DNA from 3 places in the Cytobacillus sp. Hm23 genome. Region 2 is predicted to be linked to each of the others. Evidence: riboswitches for the same ligand, from Rfam matches in the RefSeq annotation. Region 2 holds a riboswitch; each other region holds the start of a gene.

Region 1 (10,958 bases), on a different contig from region 2:
TTATTAAGTTGAAAGTTTTGTCTATAAGACGGTTTGATTTCATTTTTTATATGATAGTTTTCATACGTCAAATATGCACCGATTAAATTACTTTCTTCTTTTAAATAAAGCTGTACTTCCTCTATTAAAAAGTTTTCATGTTGAAAGCTATGCTCTGAACTGCCTGTATCAATTAAAAAATCGACTGCTTCTTTTTTTAATGGAATATGTAGGAAATCAGAACAAATAAATAAGATATTTTTCTGTTCTTCATAAGTTTCTAAAATACTTTTTAATACGTAATGTCGTTGGTAATCATGATCAACCGCAATATAGAGGCAATCTTTAGGCAAGGAGTTATATATATGCCTTAATGAGAAACCAATTCCGGTACCAAGATGGAGCAATATTTTATGCGTTAATTGTTCAAAATTAACCCTTTTATAAAACCAGTCAACAGCCTGATATAGGTGATCTAAATATTTTTCATCTGTTTCCTTAATGTAATCTGATATAAAATAGTTGAATTCATTCATCATATGACTTGGACTTTTAACGTGGTAAGCATGATGAATGGTTTGTGGGGTGAAGAGAATTCCGTCTTTAATAAAGTGTTGATGCTCACAGTTACATTGAAGAACACCATGTAAGATTTGATTGTTAACGATGTCTCCATTTTTAATGCTTAAAGCAGCGCTGCATTTTTTACATTCTAAAAGTGGGAGCACTGATAAGCTCATACCCATTTTAAGCTGTTTAGGTTTATTCGTTGTATTTAAATGGGTAAGTTCATTTTGCAAATTTTGTCTCGTTTCTTCGTATTCGACTATTTTATGTTCTATCGTATGTAGCTTTTCTACAAAAATCTCTTTGTAAAATTCGTTATTTTCTAGTGCGGATAATTTACCAAGTCTTTTATATTGAAAGATTGTTTTTATTTCACTTAACGAAAAGCCGAGGTTTTTTAAGTAAATAATATCCTTTACATCTCTGTGACACTGTTCATCAAATTGATACTGTCCGGATGTTTTCTCAGGTGTTATTAAGCCAAGGTCTATGTAGTGTCTAGTTGTATTTATGCTTATTTTATTTTCTTTAGAAAATTGTCCTATTTTCATAGTTAGTCACCTTAACTTTGTTTTATTAGAAATCAAATTAATATTTATTATATTATACACGTACTATTAGGAATTTCCTTTCACAAATATACATGATATGAAAAAAGCTAGACTCATAATTTAATTTAGAATATACTGAATTATAACAACTGAATGATGAAATAAACAGGTGTTGTGCATAAGTAAAAGCTGTGTACAACTTAAAAGGGAAGTTCGGTGTAAAGCCGACGCGGTTCCCGCCACTGTAAGTCTGAGCAACCTGCATATGTGTCACTGTTTCGTAAAGAAATGGGAAGGCGCAGGAAGTGTTGAAGATAAGTCAGGAGACCTGCCTGTTTAAGTAACACGATTGTAACCTACGGGAATATAGGGAGGTGTTGTTAAGAATTAGTATGTAAACATATAGTTAATACTGACTTTTTCTGAGCACTCGATCCTTTATGGTTTGAGTGCTCTTTTTATTTTACATAAAGGCTCTTTCGGAATCTTCTAATTTTGTGTAGTAACCACGAGCAATATTCGTGTGTATCAATATATTTGGAATCAGCCTTTATAAACATGGGGGAGAGCTTTCACTGATGAAAAGAAAACATGCTTGGCTATTCGTAACAATTATTATTGGTTTGACTAGTTATTTTTGGCTGAATTCATTTCGGCCAGTATATGCGATGCACATAATGGAGGGCTTTCTGCCGGTTGGGTGGGCTATTTTTTGGTGGGTTTTAACGATTCCATTTTTGGCTGTTGGGATGTACTCCATCCGAAAAAAAGTGAAAGAAAACCCCGAGGTGAAGACGATGCTTGGGCTATCAGGGGCGTTTGCATTTGTGTTGTCAGCATTAAAAATCCCTTCTGTAACTGGAAGTAGTTCACATCCGACTGGTGTTGGGCTAGGTACTGTACTTTTTGGTCCAACAGTCATGAGTGTATTAGGGACGATTGTATTAATGTTTCAATCATTATTGCTAGCTCATGGCGGTATCACAACACTCGGTGCAAATGCATTTTCAATGGCTGTTGTAGGACCAATGGTTACATATTTTGTATTTAAAGCAGGTTTGAGAGTGAATTTCTCTTTTGCAGTCTCAGTTTTTTTAGCAGCCATGTTAGGAGATCTAAGTACTTATACTGTGACAGCTTTTCAGTTGGCTCTGGCATTTCCGACTGAGGTTGGAGGAGTTGTAGCATCTTTTATCAAATTTGGTGGGATTTTCTCTTTCACACAAATTCCTTTAGCAGTGAGTGAGGGACTATTAACAGTAGTAGTTATGAACTTGCTTGCAAAATACAATGTTCGAGAATTACAGCTATTAAATGTTCCAGTTAGTATGAGTTCAAAAAAAGCTTAGAACAACAAGGTAGTATTTTGAGCAAAAAGAGAAGTAACTCAATTAGTTATGCTACAGCTATTTTTCCAGTTTTTAGGATTCTGATCGTATATGATTTTTTTCACTTACATTTGAGTATCTGATGTGTATGAAATAATTTTCTTAGTTTTTAGCGAAGAAAAGATGCCCTGAACTAGTTATATTCTTGTTTAGCTTTTATTACGAAAAGTAACAATTAATGCGAAAACAGCTATTTGAAACAAGGAGGTATGTTAATTAATGAAAAATCTGATTTTAATAGTGTTGGTCATCTTGTTGGCTATTGTTCCTTTAGTACTACAGCAGGATGCTGAATTTGGTGGGGCAGATGGACAAGCTGAAGAAGCGATTGGTGAAATAGCACCTAATTATGAGCCTTGGTTCAACGTATTATGGGAGCCACCAAGCGGTGAGATAGAAAGCTTGCTATTTTCCTTACAAGCGGCCATAGGTGCAATTATAATCGGCTATGTTATCGGCTATGGTAGAGCAAGAAAAAAATTCTCCACTGAATCTTCTAGTGAGGTGAAGCATGCTTCGGATTGACCAGCTTGCTTATTTGAATCAGCTAAGACATGTTCACCCTATTGAGAAAGCAGTTTTCACATTTTTATTTTTGTTTTTCTGTCTTATTACAAAAAGTGAAGTCATTGCTGTTATAACTTTGTTAATCATGAGCATGGCAATAGTTTTTGGTGCGAAAATCTCAGTACGTGATTATATAAAGCTACTTTTATTACCATCATTTTTTTTGCTTTCAAGTATTATACCTATTCTTATTTCGGTTGCACCGTATGACTACAAAGTAATTAATTCTTTATGGTCAATGACTTTTGGTACGTGGCAGTTGTATATATCTACACATAATATATCAATCGTCACAAGCTTATTTTTTACCGTTTTATCAACTGTAAGTTGCATGTATTTCTTAATATTATCTACGCCGCTTCATGATATTTTATGGCTTCTACAGAAAATGAAACTGCCAACACTATTTATTGAACTCGTTGCATTCACATATAGATTTATTTTTGTACTCTTAGATAAAGCTCAAGAAGTCTATATCGCACAAGCTTCTAGACTTGGCTATCAACATTACCGTCTATCAATTTATTCTTTAGGTCAGCTAGTAGTAGGAGTGTTTGTAAAGTCTATGAAGTACGCAAAAGAACTACAAATAGCTGTAGATACACGTGGTGGACAAGATGGTAATTATGAAATTGAAAGCAGCTATAAATATCATCCACTGAACTGGGGGATCGTAGCGATATCAATGCTGACGCTTACATTCGTAGCATCAGCTATGTAAAAGGAGTTCTGTTTAATGAGTACACCAATTATAGAGCTTGAAAACATTACATACCAATATCCTGATGGGACTGATGCTATAAACAATATTTCTCTATCTATTGAACAAGGAAAGAAAATTGCTTTGTTAGGAAATAACGGGGCTGGAAAGTCAACATTGTTTTTACATTTCAATGGGATTTTACAACCGACGAGTGGTTCCATCTGTTTTCAAGGTGAAACGTTACGGTACAAGCGCAAAGAGATAAAGAGATTACGTCAACAGGTAGGGATTGTATATCAGGATTCTGACTCTCAATTATTCTCATCTAGTGTTTATCAAGATATAAAATATGGACCTAAAAATATGGGGCTTTCTGAGAGCGAAGTGGAGCTAGCTGTGGACAAGGCAATGATGTTAACAGAGACGACTGCATTAAAAGAAAAGCCACCTCATTTTTTAAGCATTGGTCAAAAAAAACGAGTGGCCATTGCGGGAATAGTCGCCATGGAGCCGAAACTCATGGTATTAGATGAACCGACAGCAGGACTAGATCCATACTATGCTAAGAAAATTATGAATGTATTACATGATATTCAAACAGAGAACAAAACAATGATTGTGTCTACACATGATGTGAATTTAGCTTATGAATGGGCTGATGAGATCATTGTAATGAATGAAGGGAGCATCATAGCTCAAGACAAACCTAATCAAGTATTTCGAGACGATGCGATTTTACAAAAAAGTCACTTAGAGAAACCGTGGATCATTGATGTCTTCGAACAGTTAAGAGTGAAAGATCGATTTAATTCATGTACCATTCCAAAAACAAAAAATGAAATAATGAAGCTTTTAGCAGAAATATAGAACTTTATATCTTTATTGAAGGGGGAGGATGAAATTGACGACATGGAATTTACAAGGGACGAAACACCACGTGTTGATATGTAATGGTTCAAGCTGCATGAGAAAAGGTGGTGAAGAAGCTACAGTAGCTATTCGTGAAGAAATTGAAAGACTAGGTCTCGATTCAACTGTACATACGACAAGAACGAGGTGTAATGGTAGATGTAAGGATGCGTGTGTAGCAATCGTCTATCCAGAGGGTACGTGGTACGAGAAAGTTACACCAGAACTAGGTCGCCAGATTGTTTCCGAACACCTTTCACAAGGACAGCCCCTTACACATGCGATGAGCTATACAACAACAAATACGGGGATGCAGTTACAAGGTGATCGTCCACTTGGGATTTCGAAAGAAAAAGCAGTGGTAAAAAAGTAAATGAATAAGGAGGGGTTAGCTTGAAGGGAAAATTACTCATTGTCGGTTTCGGGCCAGGTAGTGAAGGCCATATTACTAACAGGGCCAAGGAAGCCATCGCTGAAAGTGATTGTATTATTGGTTATAAAACATATGTAGATCTCATTTCAGATCTTATAACAGATCAAGAAATAGTAAGCACAGGCATGTCAGAAGAAGTAAGTCGTGCACAAGCAGCGGTTAAGTTAGCGGAAGAAGGAAAATATGTAGCTGTGATTTCAAGCGGAGATGCTGGAGTATATGGCATGGCTGGCTTAGTATACGAGGTGTTAATTGAAAAAGGGTGGTCAGAACTTGAGGGAGTTAAGGTAGAGGTTGTTCCAGGGATTTCTGCAATTAATTCATGCGCTTCATTGTTAGGTGCTCCTGTTATGCATGATGCTTGTACGATTAGCTTAAGTGATCATTTGACTCCTTGGGAGCTTATCGAAAGAAGAATTGAAGCAGCCGGTCAGGCTGATTTCGTCATCGCCCTCTACAATCCAAAGAGTGGGAAGCGAACGAGACAAATTGTTGAAGCGCAACAAATTCTATTAAAATATCGTTCTCCAGACACACCAGTTGGTTTAGTAAAAAGTGCATATAGAGATCGACAGCATGTCGTTATGACGACCTTACAGGATATGCTTGATCACGATATTGGTATGTTAACAACTGTGATTATTGGGAATTCCACTACGTTTATGTATGATAACAAAATGATTACGCCAAGAGGTTATCAAAGAAAATACACATTGCAAACACAAGAGCAGAGATTGAAACCACATGAACGACTAAAAAGAGAGAACGAGCCTTGGGCATTGCACGGAGGTAAGGAAGAGTCTCCTTCAGCTTTAGATATGGCAAATAAGGCAATTGCTATGGTTGATCAAGACAAAGGGGTAACGAATGAGAGGTCAACATATGTAGGAACAAATATTGAGTCAATTTTTGAAGTAGCTGTCAGTCCAGGTGTCGTTAACAAAAAGTTTACGCCGCAGCAAATGCTTGTTCTTGCAGATGTTGTTGGTGATAAAGGAACGATGGAGTATACAATTAATCACCAGATTTTACTTCATATTCCTACTTCAAGCCCTGAAACAGTCACAAATAAACTAACGGATGTTGGCTTTTTACTTGCACCGGTTGGTGATGTAGCGACTATGAAGGCATGTGATTTTTGTGATGGAGAGAAATTTGACTCCATACCGCAGGCTGAGGAAATACAAGCATTAATAGGTGGTTTAGATGTTCCAAAGGAGCTTCATATCGGTTTTAACGGCTGTGCGATGGCTTGCTATGGTGCAGTGAATGATGATATTGGCATCGTATTTCGTAAAGGCAAATTCGACCTCTTTCTCGGGGCGAAAACCGTTGGTAGAACTGCTCATGCTGGACAGCTAGTCGCAGAAGGGATTGAACCTGAAAGTCTGGTTCCATTAATACAAAATATCGTAGGAGAGTATAAGGAGAAGGGGCATCCGAACGAGCGCTTTCATAAATATTATAAACGTGTAAAGGAAATACAGGGTTACCAGTATAAAGATGTGTCACCAAATCTATCAATTGAACCGGTACCGTGTGCTGATTAAAAGGAGGATTATCAATGAAGGCAGTGTTATTTGTTGGTCATGGAAGTAGAGATCCAGAAGGAAATGAACAAGTATTAAAGTTTATAGAAAATATGAAACCTAGTATAGATGATAGTTTATTAGTAGAAGCGTGTTTTTTAGAGTTTGAGTTACCAAATATACTTCAAGGGCTGGAAGCTTGTGTGAACAAAGGGGCGTCGCAAATTGTTGTCATTCCAATAATGCTACTTCCTGCGGGCCATTCAAAGATTCATATTCCTGCAGCAATTGATGAGGCAAAAGAGAAGTATCCTCATATTGATTTTTCATACGGTAGGCCGATAGGTGTTCATGATTTAGCACTAGACATCTGTACTAATAGACTAGTAGAGGCTGGAGAGAAGATAGATGATCCTAAAGAGCATACAGCAGTAATTTTGTTAGGTCGAGGAGGAAGCGACCCTGATGCGAATAGTGATTTATATAAAATTACAAGACTGCTATGGGAGCGCCTCAAATATAAGATTGTTGAACCTGCTTTTATGGGCGTCACTGATCCTCTTATTCGTGAGAGTATTGAGCGATGTATGAAGCTAGGAGCCAAAAGAGTAGTTGTTGTACCATACTTTTTATTTACAGGTATATTAATTAAACGTCTTGAGCGGTTGATGGCAGATTTTCAAACAGAATTCCCATCAGTAGAATTTGTGTTAGCAGAATATTTTGGGTTTCATCCAAAACTCGAATTGATTTTGCATGACCGCATAGCTGAGGCGCTAAAAGATGAAGTTAAGATGAATTGTGATACGTGTCTGTATCGTTTAGAGGCGATGGAACATATTGATCATCACCATCATCACGATCATGACCACGGTCATCACCACCATCATCATGATGTGAAGACGGAGCATGTTAAATGATTCTATGTTTAGCAGGTACAAGTGACGCGAGAGAACTTGCGATAACTTTGAAGAATGGGGGATACTCCCTGCTTACAACGGTCGTCACAGATAGTGCAGCGATAGAGCTAAGAAAAGCTGGACTTCCTATAAAGGTCGGGAGATTAAATGTAGAAGAGATGGTAGAAGTTATTCAACTACAAAATATTGAAACGATTGTGGATGCTAGTCATCCCTTTGCGGAGGAAGCATCTAGGAACGCTATACAAGCAGCTAGAGCTGCACATATTCCGTATATAAGGTATGAGAGGCAGCAAGAGCATGTTAAGCGCGAAAAAGTCATCACAGTCGAGAGCTATGAACAAGCAGCTGAGGTTGCTGCTAGCAAGGGTGGCGTGATTATGCTCACGACGGGGAGTAAAACATTACAAGTTTTTTCTCAAAAGCTATTAAATTTACCAAACACTCGCTTGATTGCTAGAATGCTACCGCGCAAAGATAATATGGAAAAGTGTGAGCAGCTTGGTATTCCTCAGAAGAATATTGTCGCCATTCAAGGTCCGTTCACGAAAGAGTTTGATATAGCGCTTTACAAACAATACGGTGTTACATTGATGATTACGAAAGAGAGTGGAAAGGTTGGGTCTGTTGATGAAAAGCTAGCTGCAGCTGCTGAGCTAGACATAGAAACAATCGTGATCAAACGACCAAGCATTGAGTACGGCCTTACTTTTTCATCTTTTGATGAAGTATTAAGGCAACTAAAAGAAATGGAAGTGCAGAACATATAAGGAGGACGATTTAATGGATTTTCGCACTGAATTTAAACCGGAAACTGTTCAGCCACAGCAAATCGAAGGAAGAAGCTTTGAAATGATCGATGAGGAGGTAGGGGAGCACCCGTTTTCCGAAGAGCAATACCCTATCGTTCAACGTGTCATTCATGCTTCGGCTGACTTTGAACTAGGGAAAAGTCTTGTGTTTCATAAAGATGCTATTGGAGCAGGTATTCAAGCCATTCTGAGCGGTAAGAAAATTGTTGCTGATGTACAAATGGTACAAGTGGGTATTAGCAAGCCGCGCGTGGAAAAATATGGCTGCGATATTAACGTATATATATCAGATGCTGACGTGATGGAAGAAGCGAAAAGGCTTAACACAACACGGGCAATTATTTCTATGCGCAAAGCAATTAAAGAAGCTGACGGAGGCATTTATGCCATTGGAAATGCGCCAACAGCGCTATTAGAGCTTATTCGCCTAATAAAAGAAGGCGAGGCGAAACCAGGGTTAATTATCGGTTTACCAGTAGGTTTTGTTTCAGCTGCTGAATCAAAGGAGGAGCTGGCTAAGTTGGATGTTCCATTTATTACGAACATAGGTCGGAAAGGTGGAAGTACCGTAACAGTTGCAGCATTAAACGCAATTTCAATTCTTGCTGATAGAGGATAAGTATGAAAGACCAGAAACAGTCTACGGAAAAAAAATTACGACAAGGTTATACGACTGGATCGTGTGCTACAGCAGCTACGAAAGCAGCACTCACAGCATTAATTACGAAGGAAGAGCAAACTGATGCAACGATTTATCTTCCGGTCGGAAAGTTTGTTACCTTCCAAATGGAGCATTGTGATTTTCATGAGGATGGCGTAACTGTTGGTGTGATTAAGGATGCTGGTGATGATCCAGATGCAACTCATGGTGCCTTAATACAAGCAACAGTGAGCTGGAAAGATACCGCTGGCATTGAGTTGGACGGTGGAGTAGGTGTTGGTAGAGCAACAAAACCAGGGTTACCTATCGAAGTTGGAGAAGCGGCAATTAACCCTGTTCCAAGAAAAATGATTCGATCCACAGCTGAAGAAGTGTTAACCCAATTTCACATTCATCAAGGAATAAAGGTCGTTATTTCGGTACCTGATGGAGTTGATATTGCCAAAAAAACACTTAATGGAAGACTTGGAATTTTAGGTGGTATTTCTATTTTAGGTACAAGAGGGATCGTTGTACCGTTTTCTACTGCTGCTTATAAAGCGAGTATCGTACAAGCGATAAAAGTAGCTCGTGCAAGCGATTGTGAGCATGTTGCAATTACAACAGGTGGGCGTAGTGAAAAATATGCGATGCAACAGCTTCCTAATTTATCAGATGAGGCTTTTATTGAAATGGGTGATTTTGTCGGCTTTACCCTAAAGCAGTGTAAGCGTCTAGGGATTAAGAAGATCTCTATGGTTGGCATGATGGGAAAATTCTCAAAAGTCGCCCAAGGAGTGATGATGGTTCATTCGAAAAGTGCACCTGTCGATTTTGGCTTTTTAGCACAAGTTGCATCCGAGGTGGGTGTGAAAGGGGATTTAATTGAGGAAATTGAACAGGCAAACACCGCTTCACAAGTTGGGGATATGATGGTCACGAATGGGTTTCATAGTTTTTTTGAAGTTCTTTGTAATTATTGCTGTCAGCAAGCTCTTCAGGAAATGGCCGGTGGAGTAGATGTCGATACAACTTTGTATACATTAAAGGGTGATCTGTTAGGAAGGGCGGAATGCTATGACGAGAGCGATTAAGATGATTGGTATAGGGGATGAAGGGAAACAAAGTCTCCTATCTATATATGAACAATGGATTTATGAAAGTGAAGTGCTTGTTGGAGGAGAAAGGCAGCTCGCTTTTTTTCCTGATTACTGTGGAGAAAAGGTAGTGATTAAGGGAGGGTTACGTTCAATTGTTGAACGCCTTGAAAGTGAATCGAGACGTATCGTCGTACTCGCCTCGGGTGATCCGTTATTTTATGGTATTGGCAGTTATTTGGCAAAGAAACTTCAGCTAGAAATTTATCCATATGTTAGTTCAGTGCAGCTTGCTTTTGCCAGAATGGGTGAGAGCTGGCAGGATGCATATATAACTAGCTTACATGGAAGAAAGATGCAAGGTCTAGCACAAAAAATAGACGGCAAAGACAAAGTAGCTATTTTGACAGATGAAACAAATACGCCTTCAGCTATAGCTACGTACCTACTTTTTTACAACATGGTAGAGTATCGTGCTTTTGTAGCTGAAAACTTAGGTGGAGAGTCGGAAAGGTGTGGCTGGTATGATCTTCATGAGCTCCATGACATCGTGGACAATGTTTTTTCACCTCTTAATATTGTCATTCTGAAAAAGGTGGCAGAAAGCCCCGCTTGGAGCTTAGGAATTAATGATAATGAGTTTGCCCAACGAAAGCCCGAAAAAGGGTTAATTACGAAAAAGGAAATCAGAACGCTAAGTGTAAGTGCACTACAGCTTAAACTCGATAGTGTCGTTTGGGATATTGGGACTTGTACTGGGTCAGTTGCTATCGAAGCGGCGAGAATTGCTCGAGAAGGGCAAGTGTTTGCGCTTGAGAAAAATGAAGCTGATATTGAAAATTGTTTGTTGAATATACGTAAAT
Region 2 (10,958 bases):
ATAATTTGACCTAAATTTCTTTCATAAGATTACTAGCACAAATTAACATTCGTTCATCTAAAACAATGAAAGCCCTACCTCTCTTTCATCCTTGTGACTCCGATGATCACGCCAGTGAATTAGAAAAATTCAAATATAGACTGGCATTATATAAAACTTGATAACAAACGTTCGATGCTAAGCAATTATAACATATTCACGCTAATTATCAATATGTTTTTGATATTTATTGGAAAAAATATATTTCACTTTAGTTATTAAGTTGAATTTAATACCTTTCAACTGGTCATAATATACTGAGTTGTTTACCATAATAGTCAATTCTTATTAGTAGTTGTATAAATTGATGAGTAGTGCTATTCTTAACCCTTATCTATTTTAGTTTTTCAGAATTGTACTTAATAAAGTAAGGAGACATTATGTTATGAATTGGTATGAAAAATTAAACCAATACTTTCCTATCGAAGAAATGAAGTCTAAGGAGCATATGGAAGCTCTATTAAAAGAAAAGAGTAAAATTTATTTCAAGGACGAAGGGCTTCATCACGTCTTGATGTACGTCGAAACAGAAGAGTTCATTATGATCGATTATTTATTTGTATCAAAAAATGCGCGAGGTCAAGGGCTAGGACATAAGCTTATTGACAAAATGAAACAGCAAAAAAAGCCAATATTACTTGAAGTTGAACCCCTTGATTATGAAGATACAGATACAGAAAAGCGCTTTCGATTTTATAAACGGGAAGGCTTTACACATGCAAAAAATATTACTTATCGTCGTCGGTCATTAGCAACTGATAAAGTAAATGAGATGGAAATTTTATATTGGACGCCTCATAACGAAACAGAAAAAGACGTTGAACAAACGATATTCCGCAGCATGAAAAAAACGTATGAGCACATTCATACATATAAAGACGAAAAGTTTTATGGCCAATCATATCAACCAGTTGAAGAGGTTCTAACCTTTCAACATGATGATAATGATTCAAATAACTCTCACCCAGATTTATAGTTACTCTGTTCTAGGCAATCCTAGTCAAAAGGTTCTCGTAAGACATTGATTAAGTTGATTTATATCAAATTCACTTAATAAAAACTATGGTGAGCAACAGGATTTAATTTAAGAGATAGCGTAATGGCTTGACTTCCTAGTTGCTTCCATCCACTAAAAAACTCTTCACGATTTAGTTTCCTATTTTTTTCCTCAACAAGAGGGTCATTTACATAAACATACTTATTGTCGAAACCAGTCAATAGCACTGAATGTTCCTTTTTAGTTATTTTTATCGATCCTGAAGCTGTTTCCCACGTTTCCCAATATTTTTTTGGTACAACATTATAAGTACTTGTAGTGATTACCCATACAGGTACTCCTTTTTTTATATAATCTTCAATTAATTCAAACGGTTTTCCAGTTAAATTAATAATTTGCCCAGGCATGTAGTGATTTGCAAGACTCTCAATTGGTTTATTGAACACAGCATAGCCATCATTATCATATGAATACATATCGCCAACAAACCCATCATTAGGGTCTCCGTACAATCCTTGATTATAATAAGGTACTTTCGGAATTTTTTCTGCTAGTTCCATTTTATCTATTTGAAGTCCTGCATATGAAAGTAGCATCGCAAGACTAGTAACTTCACAACCTCTTGGAAGTTCAGGTAACTGTTGAAGTAGCGGTGCTTCAATGACCATCTTCGATAGTGACTGTAAATCATTTGACTTGTATAACGCTCCATTACTATTTTCTGACAAATTACTTCGATGTGTTTTTGCTAATTCATTTGATAATAATTGGTTAGGTTGTTTTATACAACCAGCACTTAACATTACTATAATGAATAAACAAATAAGAGTATTTATTTTTTTATAGATAAATACACCTCCCAAAATGAACTTCTAACTTTCTGTAGAAATCATTTAAGCTTTTGTTCATAGATGTTTTCGCATTGATTGTTCCTTTTCGAACTAAGAACTAAACACGAAAAAAACTAACGTTAGGGGGTATCTTTTCTTGGATTATAGACTATAAAAATTATAGAATACTACTAGAATGTAAGAGAAAATAAAGCCTATTAAATTAAGAAAAAAACACGTATACAAAAATGTTTTTCTCATCTTTTCTTTTGTAAATTTATGATAACTATATAAAAATTCACACCTTGCAGTTCGATTTTGCTGATAGCAACCCCGTTTACACATTAGAGCCTAGCTCAAAAGAAAAAGATTATTAAGCACATTTCTTTCTAATTCTCTATTAATATTACTATGCTTTGAATTTGTTTTAACAACTTTTAAAGCACTGTTTTATTATCATTTTTATGTCCCTTATAATCAATTTATGAGAAAGACTGAAGTCACATATTTGAACTAAATCAATAGTTTTATCAAATCATTAGGTAATAATAGAATTTCTATTCCAATAATCCGAACTTCTTTAGTTTATTATATCTATCAACGACAAGAATTCCTTTCCAATAATTTCGTGCAGTTTCGAATTGTTCTTCATAACTCTCCCAACTCCATGATAAATCCCATATACCTTCATCAGACATTTGTTTAACATAAAAATCTAGATTTTGTTCAACTAATGACCAAACCTATCACAAAGAGGATCTTTTGGACTAGCAATAAAATCTAAGGGAAGAGCTTTATAACCTTCATTCCAGGCAGATACATTCTTATCGACACATTGCTCGGCCAGCACCATGATTTTTTCATTAACGTTGTGTAATGTATATGAAAGTTTAGAATTAAATATAGCTTCATAAGGCTCTATTATTCTACATAATTGTTGTGTTAATTTCATGCCTACCCATTTCCTTTTGATCCATTAAATGATTTACTGCTTTTTGTATGGAGTTCCAGCCAATTTCAGCAGCTTCATCTATTTCAGAAGACCAATGAACAAGATAGGCAGCCAACTCTGAACTAGGGTTAAACATCCATTTGTTCTGAACGCCTACTTGCCAATGCCACCAAGGTGCATGTGGATAATCATTATTTCCAAGTAGTACAGAAGCTCACATCCCTGTTTCCAAATCATTTGTACTAATCAAATAATTAATCATTGATTTAACCATTGGTTCATTTATATCTGCCCCAACTTCTATAAGGGTTTGTCCTGCTGCCCATGTAGCCATTGGAGAGGAATTCGGCAACCAGAAGGTTGGACTAACATATATCCCGTGATTAAAATGTGTAGAAATCTATGTAAATGTACTTATTTCCACAACTTTTCATAACTGCTATTATACAAACTAGATTTAATACAGCATTGATTGATCTACAAAAAAGCTGACTATCGCCAGCTTAATCTATGCTAAGGAGATGGTATTCTTGTAGCTTCAAAAAAATCCTTGTAATATTGAAAAATATTTCTTGTAAAATATGATATTGTTAAGAATAGAGAAAACCTAATATTTAACATGGGGAGATGCCTAATGGACACAAAAGAATTAGTTCATCAATTCAGGGATGTTGGTGGAACTTTACTAACAGCTATTATAATTAGTTACACAGTTTTAGATCATGGTCTACTAGCTACTTTGCCTATTACATTACTTCTTGCATTTTGTTTATATTTTGTTGGATACAAGATATGGTGGATGCTATCCACCACTTTAATAGTGCATTATATAATAAGTGCTTCAAAAGCTACTGATATTAATATCTTCATTTTATTTAGCAACATTATAGAAATTTGCGCAGCCTACTTATTAGGAGTGTGTATTATAAAGTTTAATAAAAATTATCGAAAAATTAAGTATATTATTTCATTTCTTTTCAGCATTATCTTCGCAACCTTATCCATAATCGTGCACAGTTCAATTTATGGATCTCCTTTAGAGTATTTCACCGCTAAGAATAATGCTATGATCTACATTAACGAAACCTATAATGGTGATCTAGAAATTTCAGGTGTTCATTATAATTCAATTTTAAATGAACATATTGTTGATGTTATAAATAAAAAGGACAGAAGAGATGAAGGAAGACTTTATTATAAAAAATATAGTATTTTCGATGATTACCATTATCGAATCGAAAAGAGTCAAAGTGAATTGATAAATAAAATGTTCAAGGTAATGCTGAATAAAAATACAAATATTCCCATAGAAGAAATGAGCTCACATGTTACACTTCCTAAGAATAAGTACCTTACTAAGGATATATACTCTGGAGTTGAACCTATTGGAATTAGCCTTACCATAAAACCTCATGCTCCAGATGCTTACTTTGTTTCTAAAGAGGCTTTTAGCCAAGAAGCTTTTAACATTTTAAACACGTTTAAGAAACTAGGCTTTACATACGAAAGTATTGATATAGCATCTTTTTTAGCTGATGGTAATACATTCTATTCTATTTCCATTGAAGACCCTAATGAATTAAATAGCTTAGAAACTGTAATTGCCCAAACTAAAGAAATTGTTGGTAAAAAATAATAATTTCCTGTCCAATCGTCACTATCGTAGAACTTACACTTTTGTTTATTCTGTACATATATGACCAACATCTCGGTATTTTTTATACTTTAATGAGAAGCGGTAATGAATTTTTGATTCTGCTACTAATTATGCTTTGGGGGCATACGTACTCACAAGGATTTTAAGTCATTTAAGAAGCTAATAGTTCTCTAAACAAAAAGCATCTCTATTGATTGAGATGCTTTTTTTAACGTGTTCTAATTAAATAATCTTCAATATCCATATCCTTAATGTATGGTACTAGTACTTTACGATAGTATATCCTATTCAGTTATATTCCATTTTGAATGCCCCTCTAAAAGGTTGTGTGGGTAAGATGATTATTAAAAAAACACAAAGATTCCACTTACAGATACCCCTTAAGTTTCTAGAAACCATTTATGAAGCTTTCATTTATTACAAATCATCAAAACCATTCACATCGGATGCTTTTGTATATTGACGAGATTTTTGTTCAAAAAAGTCTGTTTTACCTAAATCGACTTCTTGGTAAGCGATAATCCATCGCAATGGATTTTTTATCGGTGCATGAGGAAAAACATTTCTACCATGCCCCAATTGATGACAACGTTTATTGGCCATATATTGAATGTATTGCTCCAATTCCTCAAATACAATTCCATCCATCTTATTACCTATTATTTCACGTCCCCATTCAATTTCTAATTCTGCTGCTTTCCGGAATGCACTAATTGCATACTGCTCCAGTTCTGGAGTGTTATACTCTGGATTTTCCTTCAAAACTTCTTTATATATTTTTTCAAATAAGCCTACATGAATTTGTTCATCTCTATTTATATAATTAATCATCGTTGATGTTGCAACCATTTTTTGATTTCGTGCTAAATTATAAAAGAAAGCAAAGCCACTATAGAAAAACAAGCCTTCTAAAATCACATCATAAATAATCGAGTGCAAAAAGTTGTCGATGGATGGTTGTTTAGTAAAATCTTTATATCCATTCGTGATAAAGTCATTACGTTTTCGTAATGTACTTTCTGTACGCCAATATTCGAACACTTCATCCTGAATTTTTTTTGGTACGATGCTTGATAAAACATAGGAATACGAGTGATTGTGAACGACCTCTTGCTGAGCCAGCATAATCATAAGTGCATTGACAGAAGAATCTGTAATATAGTCAGCAACCTTACTTGCATAGTCAGATTGAACGCTATCTAAAAGAGCTAATAATCCAATGATTTTCAAAAAAGCTTCCTGCTCAACTTGAGAGAGTTGAGGAAATTGTTTTATATCCTTGCCCATATTAATTTCAAACGGTGTCCAAAAGTTTGCTAACATTATTTTGTATTTTGGGTATGCCCAAGGAAAACGGACGTCATCCCAGTTTAATATATTTGAACTTGCCCCGTTGACAATACTTGTTGAACAGTTTGGTGCTTGTGTATCCATAAGCTCTCGTTTTGCAATTGTAATCATCAATATCCCCCTCTTCTAGCTATGACAGCTATCGCAATCTTCAATGTTTGCAGTCGATGTTGACCGTACATAATAGGTTGTTTTTAATTCATTTCGCCAAGCAAGTGTATGAAGCTCCAATAATTCTTTCGCCTTTATGTCATTCCGAACGTAAATATTAAATGAAATCGATTGGTCGATATGACGCTGTCGTTTCGCATTTTGCATAATACTCCACTTTTGGTCAATAGTATAAACCGACTTGTAATACCAATTTGTATGAGGTGTTAAATCTGGAGCAGTAACTGGTATTTTATAATTCTTTTTCTCTTCAGAGTATTCTTTTCTAAATATCGGATCAATACTTGCTGTAGACCCTGCAATAATTGAAGTTGATGAATTAGGTGCTACTGCAAGCAAATAGCCGTTACGAATACCGTACTTCTTAACATTTCCTTTTAACTCAATCCATTGCTTTGAATGATATCTTCTGTATTCGAAATATTCTCCTGATTCCCAATCTGATCCATAAAATGCAGGATAGGGTGTTTTTTCCTTCGCCAATTCCATGCTAGCTTGAATCGTTTCGTACGCAATTTGTTCATACAGTTCATCACAATAAGCGACAGCTTCTTCACTTTCCCACGCTATACCTTTTAATGCTAATAAATGGTGCCACCCAAATGTACCTAACCCAATCCCTCTATATTTTTCATTTGTTATTTCTGCTTGTAATACAGGAATTGCGTTTAAATCTATTACATTATCAAGCATACGAACTTGTATTTTTATTAATCGGTTAAGGACATCATCCTGAACTGCTTTAGCTAATGAGATTGATGATAGATTACAAACGACAAAATCCCCAGGCTCTTTCACAGTAATGATTTGTCCATCATCTACCTTTTGTTCAACAACAACTGTAGGACTCATATTTTGCATAATTTCTGTACACAAATTACTACAATATATCATTCCTTTATGTCTGTTTGGGTTTGCTCTATTTGCTGTATCTCGGTAGAACATATATGGTGTTCCTGTTTCTAACTGTGAAATCATAATAGCCTTGAAAATATCTATCGCCGTTACAGCTTCTTTTGAAAGTCTAGGATTGTTGACACATTCCCAATATTTATCTCGGAAAGACCCTTTGCCAAGCTCCTCATCAAAATAATCCTCTAATGAAAAACCCATTGTTTTTCTTACTTCGTGTGGGTCAAAAAGATACCATTCACCTCGTTTTTCAACAACCTCCATAAATACATCAGGTATACACACTCCGGTAAATAGATCATGTGTACGTAGCCTTTCATCTCCGTTGTTTAATCTCGTATCAAGAAACGACAATATATCCTTATGCCATACATCTAAATAAACTGAAATCGCTCCTTGCCTTTGACCAAGCTGGTCAACAGAGACCGCCGTATTATTTAACTGCTTCATCCAAGGTATAACCCCTGATGAAACACCTTTAAAACCCTTTATGTCACTACCTCTCGCTCTAATTTTTCCTAAATAAACACCTATCCCTCCACCATTTTTAGATAAATTCGCGATATCTGTATTTGAATCATATATTCCTTGCAAGCTATCATCAACTGTATCTATAAAACAACTTGATAACTGACCATAGCTTTTTCCAGCGTTAGCAAGTGTTGGTGTTGCAACCGTCATATACAAATTAGAAAGTGCCCAATACGATTCCTTAATAAGTGCTAATCTATTTTCCTTATTTTCGTTACTCATCAATGTCATTGCAATGATGAGAAATCGCTCTTGTGGTAGCTCAAATACTTCTCCTTGATGAGACTTCGCCAAATAGCGATCCGATAATGTTAATAAACCGATATATGTAAAATGTTGATCCCGCTCTGGTACGATAATGTCTGCTAATAAATCAATTTCTTCTCTTGAATATTGTGCCAGTAATTTCGGACTATAAATTCCCATCTCTGTCAGCTTTAATAGCAATTGATAAAAGGAACCATATTGGCAACCTGACTGCTTACCTCTATTTTTAGCCGCTTTTTGATAAAGCGAATCAAGGTATATATTTGCAGCAAAGAATGTCCAATCAGGCTCTAACGCTGTAATTCTTTCCAATGCTGATAATATTAACACGTTAGTTAGTTGGTCATTATGCCATTCATCTTTATTCTCAAATGCTAGCATCAATTTCTCTCGATATTCATCAAATGATAAATGAGGAAATCTATCAGCTATTTTTTGAACATAATCTAAAACCATTTCAGACGTACCATCAGCCAGCTGCTGATACTCAACTAATACCTTTTGCATTCTTTCCATCCCCTTTTAATAAAAATGCGTATGAATCTCGCTTGCCACCTACATGCAATGAAAACATTTCACAAGCTAGTTATATTGTGTGGTGATTCAATAGGTTAGAAGGCAGAGCTAGACCCTGTTCATCCTAAAATATAAAAAAGCTCATCCTTAGTAAGATGAGCGAACAGAACGATGGATATGTAAAAGAGAGAATTATCACCCTTTTAAGAAAAATCATTCAAAAAAAATGTTTGAATGATTTTTCTTCTCCTCGTCCTATTCTCCCAACTCCCGAAGAAAATAGCACTTCATAAAAAAGGCAGGTCTCCTGACTTGTGCTTCGCTTTACTTTAAGCCCTTCCCATGAAATCGTACTTCACAGTGGTTTCGCTTATTTCATCAGCACTTACAGTTGCGGGTACAGTTTTGGATTTTCACCAAATTCCCTATAAAGAGATGTTCCATATTTTCCGAACACCTATGTCGATTTTCCGACACCTTTTTTACTAGATAACAAAATATTGTATTATCAACTTAATTATACTACTAAATATTGAATTTCCATTTAAATTATAATAGGTTTTGACATTTCTTGCAATAAAAAATATATTGAACTACACGCCACTTAACATTTTTATGCGTTGTTTACCCTTTCTAAAAACTTTCCGTCAAATAGCTCTTAAACTGTCTTTTTTTCATTATTAATGGTGCGAATTCAATAAAAATAAAAAAGAGATTGATAATAGCCTTCAAGACCCCCCATTGTTTGTTTAATAAGCAAACTCAGAAGACTTTTTAATTAAATTGCCATCTCCATCATAAAAAGAAAACAACAATTTACACCCATTTCTGTGTTATCACCCATATTAAACAAGAACAAATTATTTTCTACTGAAGACTTTCTTGTAATCCTTTCTGATGGCAAATTGTTCGTCTTAGGTAAATCATAACTAACTCTTATTTCTTTTACATTTTTAGACATATTCACTATTCCATACAGATATTTCTCCCCAGTGTCTGAGTGTGTAAAGAAATAGTCTGTAAGAAATCCAGTAAGGTTAGCATCAGATAAACCAATTGATATTGAGTTTTCCTTGTTGATTTTGAAATGTCCTAATTGTTTTTTGTAAGTGTTTATGACAACGGATTCTCCTCCATCATTTTCGGTTTGAAGTGGGGGTCTTCTGACCGAAAAATGATAAAGCACAAAAAAAGGAAAAAGGCACGTTTCTTAAAGAAACGCGCATTCGGATTATAAGATCAGCGATTCATTTTTCTAGTTGACCCATTTTGGAAAAAGTAATATCTTTTAGGACGAGGTTTATATTAAATGTTTTATTTTAGGAGCAAAATTCTTCATCATGATGAAATAGAGTATTGAAGTTGCTTAAATTATGTTTAGAATACATCTCCAAATTGTTCAAACAATTTAATCTACCAAAAACCTATCACCTTTACTTGAAGGTTGAGATATCAAGATAAACTCAACTTCATTATTTGACTTGTTACACATTTGGTGAGGTAGCAAAGGAGGAACTTCAACTCCTTCTTGAGGATTTAAGGTTATCTCTTTACCATTTACTATAATGGTTGCTATTCCTGATAAGACAAAGAAAAATTGGTGTGCTTCTTTATGATAATGATTTGATTCAGACGTATTAGCTGGCATACGTTCATGAATAACACTTAAATTTTGATTTTTCACTAAGTGCCACCCGTCACTGTTATCCCCCCATATGTAATGTTCAGCATTGCTTTTGCTTATTTTCATTTCAATACCCCCATCAATAGTTTTTTTAAAACTACCTCACCAGTTGTTTAAAGAACTTTCGTTGCTATCGAATTTAATTAACTTACCAACTTTATATTCCTTTTCAATTCTTTCTCCTTCTTCTGTGTCTAAATAAAGTTTAAAAATTATGGAATTAAAAGCCTTTTTTATTTCTTCTTCATTCAACCCTTTTGAGTAAAAAACAAATTCACACCCATAATTTGCAAAGTGCTCACTATCCTTATTTCGACTATATCCTTTACCAAACCAATATCTATCTTGAAGGTTATCTATTTTGTTTGTGGTTTCCTTCCATATCCAACGCTCGGGGAATTCAAATTTTCGTGTAGTTGTTGTAGAGTGTTCGACTACAAAGTCAAATGTGAATTTACGAAAATCATTTTTTGTAGGATTGTCTAAACCATTTGTTCCTATGTTGGATTATTATGTATCTTCTATTTGTAATGATAGTTGAAGCTAGCAAAATACATAATAGTTTTTTATAATAATCTGCTATATGGCGCCATAGTATGAAGAGACTAATTTGGAAAGTTAATGTCCAATAAGTGATCTAAGAATTCCTCCACAATATGGCCATAAAAATAGAGGCTAACCTTTATTCCAGATTATCGTCAATTTGATAAGAACTTCCATTTTTTATTAAACTAATAAGTGTTAGTAGAAAAAGATATTTGTTATTAGAAAACTAAAACCTAATTCCACCATTCTTTTTACCTACATAAAAGAAAAGTGTTAATCCCACTAAAAATAAACAAAACGATAGTCCATCTAAACCAGCCCCTTTAATGAAGCTGTTAATTAATTCTACTAACAACCAACTATTAAACACTATTCAAGACATCAATATTCCTGACCATAAGTTATTTTTCATCATAATTACCCATCTACTAAACTGTCATAATGTTTAAGGGCTCACCTTCATATTTCCTTCCTAATTTTATCATAACTGGCAAACTTGTAGTTTT
Region 3 (10,958 bases), on a different contig from region 2:
GAAATCCCAGGTACGAATGGGAAATATTATTTACAAAGTCATGGCTTTAAGTTAGATGTCTATGAAAAAGACTCTGAAAAAGATGTTTTTGAAGATGCGTTAGCGAAAATTGGCGATGGGGTGTTAGCAAAAAACTATCAAACTGATGTTACGTTATATGAACGTGTCGGTGATTTTATTCCAGGTGCGGAACCGGAGCTCAAAAAAATCAAAGATTTTGCTATCCGTGTGAATGAACCTCTAAAATATGACCATTATGCGTTATACCAGGCAGACTTTAAATTAAATGAATTTCGTGAAATGTCCTTTAAATTAGTAGAAAAAGAAAATGAGGATGTAAGCCTCGGTGAATTAACGATAGACCTTCATAATCCCCAGGAAGAGTATGATTTAGGTGAAGGTTATCAAGTAAAGTTATTGAAATACTTTCCGGATTACTATTTAAATAGTAATGGTGAACCTGATACAAAATTAAAAATTCCTAATAATCCTGCTTTTGTATTTGAAATGTATACACCTGATACTCCAGAAGGTGAAAGAAGCTTTGTTGCAATACGACAAAATATTGAGCCTAATGGAGATAATAAATATAAGGTGGCTTTTTCAGGAATTGAAACGGTAAATGTCTCAGGGCTAACTGTAAGGCGTGATTTTTCATTAGCTATTATAGCCATAGGTGGAGCAATATTTATGATTGGTGTTATCCAAGGGATGTACTGGAATCATCGTCGGATTTGGTTTAAGCGTGAAGGGGATTTGATTTATATTGCAGGACATACGAATAAAAATTGGTTTAGTTTGAAAAAGGACATTACATCAATTATCGAGGGTACTCAGCTCGTGATGCCAGTTGATCAAGTAGAAGATCGTAAGAAGCAGGCAAAGGGGGATTAATATGGCAGAATTAAGTAGTAATTTACTATATATTGCTTTTTTATTATATTTAATTGCAACAGTTTTTTTTGGAGGGACAATAGGCAACAAACGCAGCGATAATAAAAAAAACCGTTGGGCACAAATTGGGATTATTATTACGATCTTAGGGTTTGTGTCACAGCTTGGTTATTTTATTTTGAGGTGGATTGTAGCTGGACATGCGCCAGTCAGTAACTTATTCGAATTTACTACGTTTTTTGGAATGATGTTAGTCGGTGCATTCATCTTTATCTATATTATTTATAAAGCTAGTGTACTCGGTTTGTTTACACTACCAATAGCTATGCTAGTTATTGCATATGCTAGTATGTTTCCAACTGACATTTCTCCTTTAATTCCTGCGTTACAAAGTGACTGGTTATACATACATGTTATTACTGTATCAGCAGGTCAAGCAATTCTTGCAGTAAGCTTTGCTGCTGGGTTAATTTATTTAGTTAGATCAGTAGATCAATCGAAGAAAAGTAAACGTACATTTTGGCTTGAATTAATATTGTATAGTTTAGTAAGTACAATAGGTTTTATTACCATTACTAGTGGGTTTAAGGTTTTAGATTATGAAGCGACATTCTCATATGTTGACAAAAGTGAACAGCCACTTGAGGTTACTTATCAACTTCCAGCTTTAGTTGGACCATATCAAGGGGAGCTTCTTACAGCTGAACGCTTTGAGCCATTAATAAGTATGCCTGCCGTAATCGATGCACAAAAATTAAATACATTACTATTATCATTAATTACAGGATTAATTATATACGGCATATTGAGGTTAATACTCCGGAAAAGAATTGGTGCTGCATTGCAGCCTATTGTGAAAAATGTTAACTTAGATCTAGTGGATGAGATAGGTTACCGTGCAGTAACTATTGGGTTTCCAATCTTCACATTAGGCGGGCTAATCTTTGCGATGATTTGGGCGCAAATAGCATGGAATCGTTTTTGGGGATGGGATCCAAAAGAGGTATGGGCGCTTATTACGTGGCTCTTTTATGCAGCCTTTTTACATTTAAGACTTTCTAAAGGGTGGCACGGTGAAAAATCAGCATGGTTAGCGGTAATTGGTTTTGCCATTATTATGTTTAATCTAGTTGCTGTTAACTTAGTCATTGCAGGGTTACATTCATACGCATAATCATAAAGACACATACGCATAAACCTATACGTTAACAATTTCAACTATAAACATTGTCTGAGGAGGACGAGACAAATGGAAAGAGAAATTAAGATATTAGTTGTTGATGATGAAGAACGTATTCGACGACTATTAAGGATGTATTTGGAGCGTGAAGATTACGTAATTGAAGAAGCAGATAACGGTAATGATGGTTTACTTAAAGCTCTTGAAAATGACTATGACCTCATTCTTTTAGATTTAATGATGCCTGGTAAGGATGGCATTGAAGTATGTAGAGAACTTAGAGAGAAAAAGGCGACACCTACAATTATGCTAACTGCAAAAGGTGAAGAAGTGAATCGTGTACAAGGGTTTGAAGTTGGGACAGATGATTATATCGTTAAACCATTTAGTCCGAGAGAGGTTGTACTTAGAGTCAAGGCATTGTTAAGAAGATCTTCACCGACTTCTTATTTACAAACTGAAACAACTACAAAAGATGTAATTGTATTCCCTCATTTATCTATTGATAATGATGCACATCGTGTATCTGCGGATGGGAAAGAGGTCAGTCTGACACCTAAGGAGTATGAGCTTCTTTATTTTCTAGCCAAGGCTCCTGATAAAGTGTTTGATAGAGAGCAATTATTAAAAGAAGTTTGGCACTATGAATTTTTTGGTGACTTACGTACTGTTGATACACACGTAAAACGTCTACGTGAAAAACTAAATCGTGTTTCTGAAGAAGCAGCAAAAATGATCGTAACTGTTTGGGGTGTGGGTTACAAATTTGAGGTAACCAATGAATGAAACTTTGGCGAAGTGTAGTAGGGAAATTATGGTTTACCATTTTGCTATTAGTTTCATTCGTATTATCAATTCTAACCGTCCTTTTACTCCAGTTTTTTGAAAATTATCATGTCAATGAGGCAAAGAATGATCTAACAAAAACAGCGACCAAAATAGCCTCGATTATGGAAGAATATGATGATAAACAATTAGCACGGAATATTTCATGGGAATTAATTGATGAGATGACGAAAGTCATTATTGTATATGATAAAGAAAATTATTGGTATTCACCTGATAGTAATGTACTAGAAAACCTGCCAATATCATCGATCTTTAATGATAAACAACTAGCTAGGGTGTTTACAAACAGGGAAGTAATAAGCGAAAAGAAATACTTACATGAAATCACAGCTCCAGTAGATAAAAACAGCCAATTGTTTTTAGTTGCTGCACCTTTAAAAGTTTCTAACGAAGAAAATGGCGCAGTAATTATATATCAGTCATTAAGGGCTGTAGAAGAGACATCGCACCAAACAACTAAACTAATACTTTTAGCTGCGGGAGTCGCAATTGTTTTAACGACAATATTTGCTTTTTTCTTGTCAACTAGAATAACTTCTCCACTGCTTAAAATGAGAGAAGCAGCGTTCGAAGTGGCAAAGGGGAAGTTTGATACGAAAGTACCGATTTTAACGAATGATGAAATTGGTGATTTAGCGACTGCTTTTAATCAAATGGAGCGACAATTAAAATATAATATGAACGCGTTAAGTCAAGAAAAAGAGCAGTTATCTAGTATTTTAAGCAGTATGGTTGATGGTGTAATTACATTTAATAAAGATGGCTCGATCTTAGTTTCAAACCCACCTTCTGAGCAATTTTTGCAAGCATGGTATTATGAGCAAGGTAATTTAGAGAAGCCTACGGAAGAACTACCATCAGAAGTTCGAGAATTGTTTAAACAAGTTGTTTCTTTTGAGAAAGAACAGACGATAGAAATCACTTTACAAGGTAGGAATTGGGTTATCGTCATGAGTCCGTTATATGATAATAAATTTGTCAGAGGAGCTGTCGCAGTACTTCGAGATATGACTGAAGAACGAAGGTTAGACAAGCTACGAGAAGATTTTATTGCGAATGTTTCCCATGAATTAAGAACACCAATTTCTATGTTACAAGGATATAGTGAAGCGATCATTGATGATATTGCTAGTAGCGATCAAGAAAAGAAAGATATCGCAAAAGTAATATATGATGAATCTTTACGTATGGGTAGGCTAGTGAATGAACTGCTGGATTTAGCTAGAATGGAAGCTGGTCATTTAAATTTGCATTTAGAAGAGATAGATATTCAGCCTTACATTCAAAGAATAATTCGCAAATTTCAAGGATTGGCACAGGATAAGTTAATTACATTGGATGTGCATATTAACGTAGTACATAACACAATTATGTTTGATCCTGATAGGATTGAACAAGTATTAACAAATCTAATTGATAATGCAATACGTTATACTGATGAGCAGGGAACTGTTGTTGTACAAGTAAATTCTATAAAAGATGGTTTGAAAATTGACGTCAAAGACTCTGGGTCAGGTATTCCTGAGGAGGACTTACCATTTGTCTTTGAACGCTTCTATAAAGCAGATAAAGCTCGAACGCGTGGACGTTCAGGTACTGGTCTTGGCTTAGCCATTGCAAAGAATTTGATAGAGGCACACGATGGAAACATCTTTGTTCATAGTAAAATAGATGAAGGAACTACATTTTCATTCTTTATTCCACAATAATAAATGCGCAATTATGTCATGTTAAGTTTTTGACAAGCAGTCAGATTATTCTTGTCAATATATTAATAATCGGGTATTATGAAAAAGAAATTTTAAAGAGGCTCATTTCGTATATGGTGTTACTATTGTTAATAAATTAGAATGATAGAAGTGGATTTTAAGCAATCAGCTTTATACTTAACGTCTTTGCATGAATAACAATAATAAATGCGTATACAGCCTAAAAAATAAATAGTGCTAGGTGTCTTTTCTTTTATACTACAGAATAAAGAGAATTTTAAAACATTCTCATAAAGACTTAAAAGGGAATTCTAGTGTGAATCTAGAACTGCCCCCGCAACTGTATTTGTGGACGAAATGATATTACCACTGTATGGAATAATAATATTATACATATTGTTAGCCATATGGGAAGGATCAAAGTAGGATGAAGCATAAGTCAGTAGACCTGCCAAGCACTATATACGTTTTCAATTCTTCGGGGATTGAGTATTGAGACGGTCGAGTAGTGTATTTATTAATAACAATACATTTATGATGCCGTCTAACAGCTCATCCAATTCGGATGGGCTTATTTCTATTTAGGCTTATTTCTTAAACATTATTGTTTCCTACCAACAGAGGATTAAAATCATTCTCATCGTTGTATAGAAGAAAAGATGCCACGAAACTCTAGTTGTGAACATGTGTATTTCCTATTTCCTAATACGAAAAACAACAATCATTGCGAAAACAGCCATATTAAAAAAGAAGGAGAAAAAAAGATGTTAAACATTAAAAAGTACTTCCCCACTGTCTTTATCGTTATTTTATCATTCATTTTATTAGTAGGTTGCGGTCAAACAGAGGTTAATAATAATGCTGCCTCTACAAACGGAGAGCAGGAAACTAAAGTTGATGATAAATCAGAGTCTACAAACGGAGAACAGGAAACTAAAGTTGATGATAAAGCAGAGTCTAGCTTTCCAGTAACAATTACGGATGGATTAGGTAATGAAGTGACAATAGAAGAAGAGCCACAAGCAATTGTGTCGATAATTCCCAGTAATACAGAAATAGCTTTTGCGTTAGGTTTAGGTGATAAAATGGTTGGTGTTGGTGATTGGGCTAATTATCCACCAGAAGTAGCCGAGATAGAAAGGGTTGGAGGAGCAAAATTTAATGTTGAAAAGATAATTTCATTAAACCCAGACGTCGTTCTTGCCCATGCCTCAAGTGCGCATAGCTCTACTGAAGGTCTTCAACAACTACGAGATGCTGGTATAAACGTGGTCGTTGTTAACGATGCAACATCATTTCAAGCAGTATATGACTCAATTAAAATGATTGGCACTGTTACAGGAACAGAAGAAAATGCAGACAAGATCATAAGTGATATGACAGAAAAATTGAATCTTATTAAAGAGAAATCAGCAGAAATTAAAGAAGCTGATCAAAAGGTAGTTTGGATAGAGGTAGATGCTCAATTATATACAACTGGAAAAGGTACTTTTATGCATGAAATGCTCGAAGCGATTGGAGCAATAAATGCTGCTGGTGATCAAGAAGGTTGGCCACAATTTACTGAGGAAGATGCGGTATTACTTAATCCAGATGTTATTGTTATTACATATGGGTATTATGTTGAAAATGCAGTAGAACAAGTATTAAATCGAGATGCTTGGCAAGAGGTACCAGCAGTTAAGGATAAGCTCGTATTCGATATTAACTCGGATTTAGTAACAATCTCTGGTCCACGTTTAATTGAAGGAGTAGAAGAACTTGCAAAAGCTGTCTATCCTGACATTTATCAATAAAAGCCGTGTTCTACCATATATTATTACTGTATGTTTTGTAATATTTTCAATTTTGTTAGGGGTTTCGATAGGGACGTTATCGATTCCCTTTTCTACTATTTTAAACGTTCTTTTTTATAGTGTTTTTCATTTAGGATCAATAGAGACGCTTGATACAGCAGTAGTTAATATTATTATGGCAATACGCTTACCCCGAGTGATCCTAGCTTTTATAGTTGGATCTTCTCTAGCGATTGCAGGGGCTGCATTTCAAGGGTTGTTAAAAAACCCATTAGCAGACCCTTATACACTCGGAGTATCTTCTGGAGCATCAGTTGGAGCAGTAATTGTGCTTTTTTTTGGTATTCATATCCCTTTTATAGGGAAATTTACTTTACCGATATTTAGTATTTCTTTTGCCTTTCTATCTCTCATACTCGTATTAGTGTTTGCCCGGGCGGTTGAGAAAACAATGTCTGTGGAAACGATCATTTTAACTGGTATTATATTTAGCTCATTTTTAGGATCTATTATTTCTTTAATGATTGCACTTACTGGTGAAGAATTAAGACAAATCATTAACTGGTTATTAGGTAGTGTAGCGATGAGGGGTTGGGATTATATTAAGATTATTCTACCTTTTTATATGGTAGGCACTGTATTACTACTCGTAAATGGAAGAGAGTTAAATGCATTCTCATTTGGTGAAGAGTCAGCTAAAGTTTTAGGGGTTAATGTGGCAAAACGAAAAATGACCATTTTGGCAGCTTCTTCATTATTAACAGGTGCAGCTGTTGCTGTGTCAGGAACAATCGGTTTTGTAGGTTTAGTTATCCCTCACATTACAAGGCTTTTATGGGGTGCGAACCATATTCGTCTATTGCCATTATCAATGCTTAATGGGGGGGCATTTTTAGTTATTGCTGACTTAGTCGCTAGAACAATTATTACTCCACGTGAGCTACCAATAGGAGTCATTACTGCCTTAATTGGTGCACCTGTGTTTGCTTATATTTTTATATCGAATCGAAGAGGATGATATTGTCATGATTAATGTAACGGAAGTTAGTTATCATTATAATCAAAAAAAAGTGCTGGATGATATTAACTTCACTGTTAAAAAAGGAGAAATTTTAGGTGTAGTTGGGCCTAATGGCAGTGGGAAAACAACATTATTAAAATTAATTTGTGGAATGTTACATGCTAATACAGGCGACATAAAAATAAAAGGCCAGTCGATAACAAAATATGAGCAAAAAAAGCTAGCGAAAATCATTGCGGTTTTACCTCAAACAATTGAAGCATCATTTAATTATTCAGTTCAAGAAACAGTTAAATTAGGTCGATATGCTCACCAAAGAGGGATATTCCCTCAGTGGACTGATGAAGATGAGAACGTTGTAAAAAAGTCTATTCAACTAACTGGTTTAACGGGAATGGAGCAAATGAGCTTAGCATCTTTAAGTGGTGGAGAGTGTCAAAGAGTGTTTTTGTCACGTGCATTAGCACAAGAGCCTGAAATACTCATGTTAGATGAGCCAACCAATCATCTAGATATATCGTATCAAATTCGTTTACTAGATTCTTTATCACAATGGTCTAAGACATCAGAATTAACTGTTATTGCAATTTTTCACGATCTTAACTTAGCAAGTTTTTATTGTGATAAAATTCTTTTGCTGAATAATGGAAAAATGGTTGCGATGGACGCGCCTAATAAAGTACTTAACGAAAGAGATTTAACGAGCGTATACCGAACACAATTAACTGTAGGTGAGCACTCTACAGTACCGAAAACATTAATATCACTCGTCCCCAAATTACCTACTTTACAACAAGAAAATGGGTTGATGTCACAAATATCAATGGACACATCTAAAGAAATAATTGTTATAAAGACTAAACAACCATTTAAAACACTTTCTTCAGCAATAATTGGTGATGGAATTGGTTGGAAAAGTACCTTTGTAAACCGTCACGTCCACAAAAATTATGATTGCAGCAATCCAAAACAAGATATGGCGTCATTTCTGCAAAGCCATAGTATGAATAGTCATGATTGTATCGGCATGATGACCGCAGCAACATTAGAAGATGTAGCTACGGAAACGCTTACTCTTGACAACCTTAACATATTTACAGTCATAACCGCAGGTACATCAAATGCAGTTGATGTGAGTAGAGCAATACATAGAGAAGAAGAAGTGGTTTATCCAGGGACGATTAATATGATGATCTTTATTGAAGGTAGACTTACGGAAGCAGCATTTGTACAAGCGATAATGATAGCTACTGAAGCAAAGACAAAAGCGCTCCATGAAGAACATATAATGGACCCATTGTCAGCAACTATAGCAAGTGGAACCTCGACGGATAGTATTGTCATTGCAGCATCTCAGACAAATAAGCTTATAGAATATGCAGGATCTATTACTCCTGTTGGTAAAGCGATTGGGCATACTGTGTATAAAGCGACAAGGAAAGCTATTCAACATAATAAAATAAGAAGAAGTGGTCGTGAATGATAGAGCATATCTTTGCAATTATTATTGCGCTCGGTTTAGATTTTGTAATAGGAGATCCAAAATGGCTTCCCCATCCAGTTAGAGGTTTTGGCTGGATGATTAAGAAGTGTGATAATGCGTTAAATGAAGGTAGGTTCAGAAAAAGCAAAGGGGTAATAACAGTCATAGTAGTTTGTGGTTTTGCAACAGTCATTTCTGCGGCAGTTATATTTTACCTATATTCATTACATTGGGTCATTGGCATGCTTGTAGAGGCACTGTTTATCTTTACAACAATCGCAACGAAAAGTTTAAAGGAAGCCGCCATTGAAGTTAAGCTACCTTTAGCTGATCAAAATCTAGATTTAGCTCGAGAGAAATTAAGCTGGATTGTTGGAAGAGATACGATACAGCTTGATGAATCAGAAATTGTTCGTGGAGTCGTTGAGACTGTAGCCGAAAATACGAGCGATGGTATTACAGCCCCTTTATTTTTCGCAATACTTGGAGGTGGCCCTTTAGCTGTAATGTATCGAGCAGCAAATACGTGCGACTCAATGCTTGGCTATAAAAATGAAACATACCGAGAATTTGGTTGGGCGGCGGCGAAATTTGATGATTTATTAAATTTTGTTCCTAGTCGAATATCTGGAGTATTAATGATTGTTGCAAATGTAGCATTGGCAAAGCAGTCATTAAAGAAATGTATGAAACTCTTATTTCGTGATGCTAGCAAACATCCCAGCCCTAACAGTGGGTGGCTAGAAGCGGCGATGGCTTCGATATTAAGTGTTCAGTTAGGGGGGATTAACTATTATAAGGGCGTTGCATCAAATAGAGCGACAATTGGTGAACCCATCGTTGCATTGACTGTAAAGCATATAGATATGGCAAATCAAGTGATGATCAGAACGGTTATAGCGTGTACTATTTTCTATGTTCTAGGAGGGATGTTCATTGAAAGTACCAACACATGGCGCTAACCCTAAAAAACTGTACGAGGCATATAATATCGCACCTCCAAAAAGGATAATAGATTTTAGTGTTAACACTAATCCTTTAGGAGCTCCTATCGCCTTAAAAGACGAATTTAACAAGAGCTTCCACTTTGTCACTGAATACCCAGACATTGAGTCTAGTGAACTATATTCTGCTATTTCTCACAGAGAGAATATTCCAACTTCAAAACTATTTGTTGGGAATGGTGGATCCCAATGTATTTATTTATTATCCCAACTGTTTGCTGGGAAGAAGGTAGGGTTACTAGAGCCAACTTTTTCAGAATATCGAACTGCTTGTACCGCTTATTCATGCCAAATTGAATCGATTCTATTAAATGAATCTAATAACTGGCAACCTCAAATTAATCGTCTTAAAACTCTCATTAGAGAAGTTGATGTGATGTTTCTTTGCAATCCGAATAATCCTACTGGGACTGTAATAGATGAGGCTATACTACTCGACATTATTGATTATGCAAAGATACATCATACAACAGTCATTTTCGATGAGGCGTTTTACGATTTTTGTGAAACTTCAATATCAATGATCAAGTATATACAAGAATACAATCATGTTATTATTTTACGCTCACTCACTAAAATGTACCATTTAGCAGGGATCCGCTTAGGTTATGTGGTTGCATGTGAAAGTATAATAGAACGTTTAAAGACACTACAGCCACCATGGAGTGTAAACGGCATCGCTCAACATTTAGGTGTATTATGCATAAGTGATAAAGCTCATGTTGTTAAGACAAAACAATTGGTTGATGAAGAGAGAAGGAGAGTATTCCAACAACTTACAAAGCTTCATTATTATGTTTCTCCATCTACTGTAAATTATTATTTACTGAAAGACCCCGTATATAATAATCAACAAGATTTGCTAATCTATTTATTGATGAATGGGATTGTACCTAGACACACGTACAATTTTTCAGGGCTTGATGGTATGTATATAAGATTAGCTATTCGGACAACAGAAGAGAACAATTATCTGCTCGAAGTTTTAATGAGGTGGAAGACCAAATGATGGTATTTGTTTC

What was found. A riboswitch is a leader RNA that binds a small molecule or an ion and turns the genes downstream of it on or off. The one in region 2 is predicted to bind cobalamin.
Region 1: linked by a shared signal. The riboswitch ahead of ACSVDA_RS23040 (energy-coupling factor ABC transporter permease) and the one ahead of ACSVDA_RS03750 (ribonucleoside-diphosphate reductase subunit alpha) in region 2 are both predicted to bind cobalamin.
Region 3: linked by a shared signal. The riboswitch ahead of ACSVDA_RS22245 (ABC transporter substrate-binding protein) and the one ahead of ACSVDA_RS03750 (ribonucleoside-diphosphate reductase subunit alpha) in region 2 are both predicted to bind cobalamin.

Annotation. Positions count from the first base shown of each region.
Region 1 is NZ_JBPXRQ010000060.1:7,075-18,032, reverse strand. Features, by position in the region: gene ACSVDA_RS23045 (MerR family transcriptional regulator) at 1-1,097, opposite strand, end outside; cobalamin riboswitch at 1,248-1,447, shown strand; gene ACSVDA_RS23040 (energy-coupling factor ABC transporter permease) at 1,676-2,446, shown strand; gene ACSVDA_RS23035 (energy-coupling factor ABC transporter substrate-binding protein) at 2,705-3,010, shown strand; gene cbiQ (cobalt ECF transporter T component CbiQ) at 2,997-3,773, shown strand; gene ACSVDA_RS23025 (energy-coupling factor ABC transporter ATP-binding protein) at 3,789-4,622, shown strand; gene ACSVDA_RS23020 ((2Fe-2S) ferredoxin domain-containing protein) at 4,657-5,037, shown strand; gene cobJ (precorrin-3B C(17)-methyltransferase) at 5,058-6,647, shown strand; gene ACSVDA_RS23010 (sirohydrochlorin chelatase) at 6,662-7,546, shown strand; gene cobK (precorrin-6A reductase) at 7,543-8,316, shown strand; gene ACSVDA_RS23000 (precorrin-8X methylmutase) at 8,330-8,977, shown strand; gene ACSVDA_RS22995 (cobalt-precorrin-5B (C(1))-methyltransferase) at 8,980-10,092, shown strand; gene cbiE (precorrin-6y C5,15-methyltransferase (decarboxylating) subunit CbiE) at 10,076-10,958, shown strand, end outside.
Region 2 is NZ_JBPXRQ010000004.1:32,883-43,840, forward strand. Features, by position in the region: gene ACSVDA_RS03715 (GNAT family N-acetyltransferase) at 425-1,015, shown strand; gene ACSVDA_RS03720 (C39 family peptidase) at 1,090-1,899, opposite strand; gene ACSVDA_RS03725 (hypothetical protein) at 2,424-2,564, opposite strand; gene ACSVDA_RS03730 (hypothetical protein) at 2,597-2,818, opposite strand; gene ACSVDA_RS03735 (hypothetical protein) at 2,793-2,954, opposite strand; gene ACSVDA_RS03740 (hypothetical protein) at 3,453-4,454, shown strand; gene ACSVDA_RS03745 (ribonucleotide-diphosphate reductase subunit beta) at 4,893-5,936, opposite strand; gene ACSVDA_RS03750 (ribonucleoside-diphosphate reductase subunit alpha) at 5,952-8,213, opposite strand; cobalamin riboswitch at 8,503-8,715, opposite strand; gene ACSVDA_RS03755 (hypothetical protein) at 9,001-9,408, opposite strand; gene ACSVDA_RS03760 (cupin domain-containing protein) at 9,631-9,972, opposite strand; gene ACSVDA_RS03765 (hypothetical protein) at 10,009-10,158, opposite strand.
Region 3 is NZ_JBPXRQ010000054.1:9,313-20,270, forward strand. Features, by position in the region: gene resB (cytochrome c biogenesis protein ResB) at 1-894, shown strand, start outside; gene ccsB (c-type cytochrome biogenesis protein CcsB) at 896-2,068, shown strand; gene ACSVDA_RS22235 (response regulator) at 2,144-2,860, shown strand; gene ACSVDA_RS22240 (ATP-binding protein) at 2,857-4,632, shown strand; cobalamin riboswitch at 4,855-5,102, shown strand; gene ACSVDA_RS22245 (ABC transporter substrate-binding protein) at 5,406-6,428, shown strand; gene ACSVDA_RS22250 (FecCD family ABC transporter permease) at 6,394-7,446, shown strand; gene ACSVDA_RS22255 (adenosylcobinamide amidohydrolase) at 7,412-8,932, shown strand; gene cbiB (adenosylcobinamide-phosphate synthase CbiB) at 8,932-9,894, shown strand; gene cobD (threonine-phosphate decarboxylase CobD) at 9,869-10,945, shown strand; gene ACSVDA_RS22270 (bifunctional adenosylcobinamide kinase/adenosylcobinamide-phosphate guanylyltransferase) at 10,942-10,958, shown strand, end outside.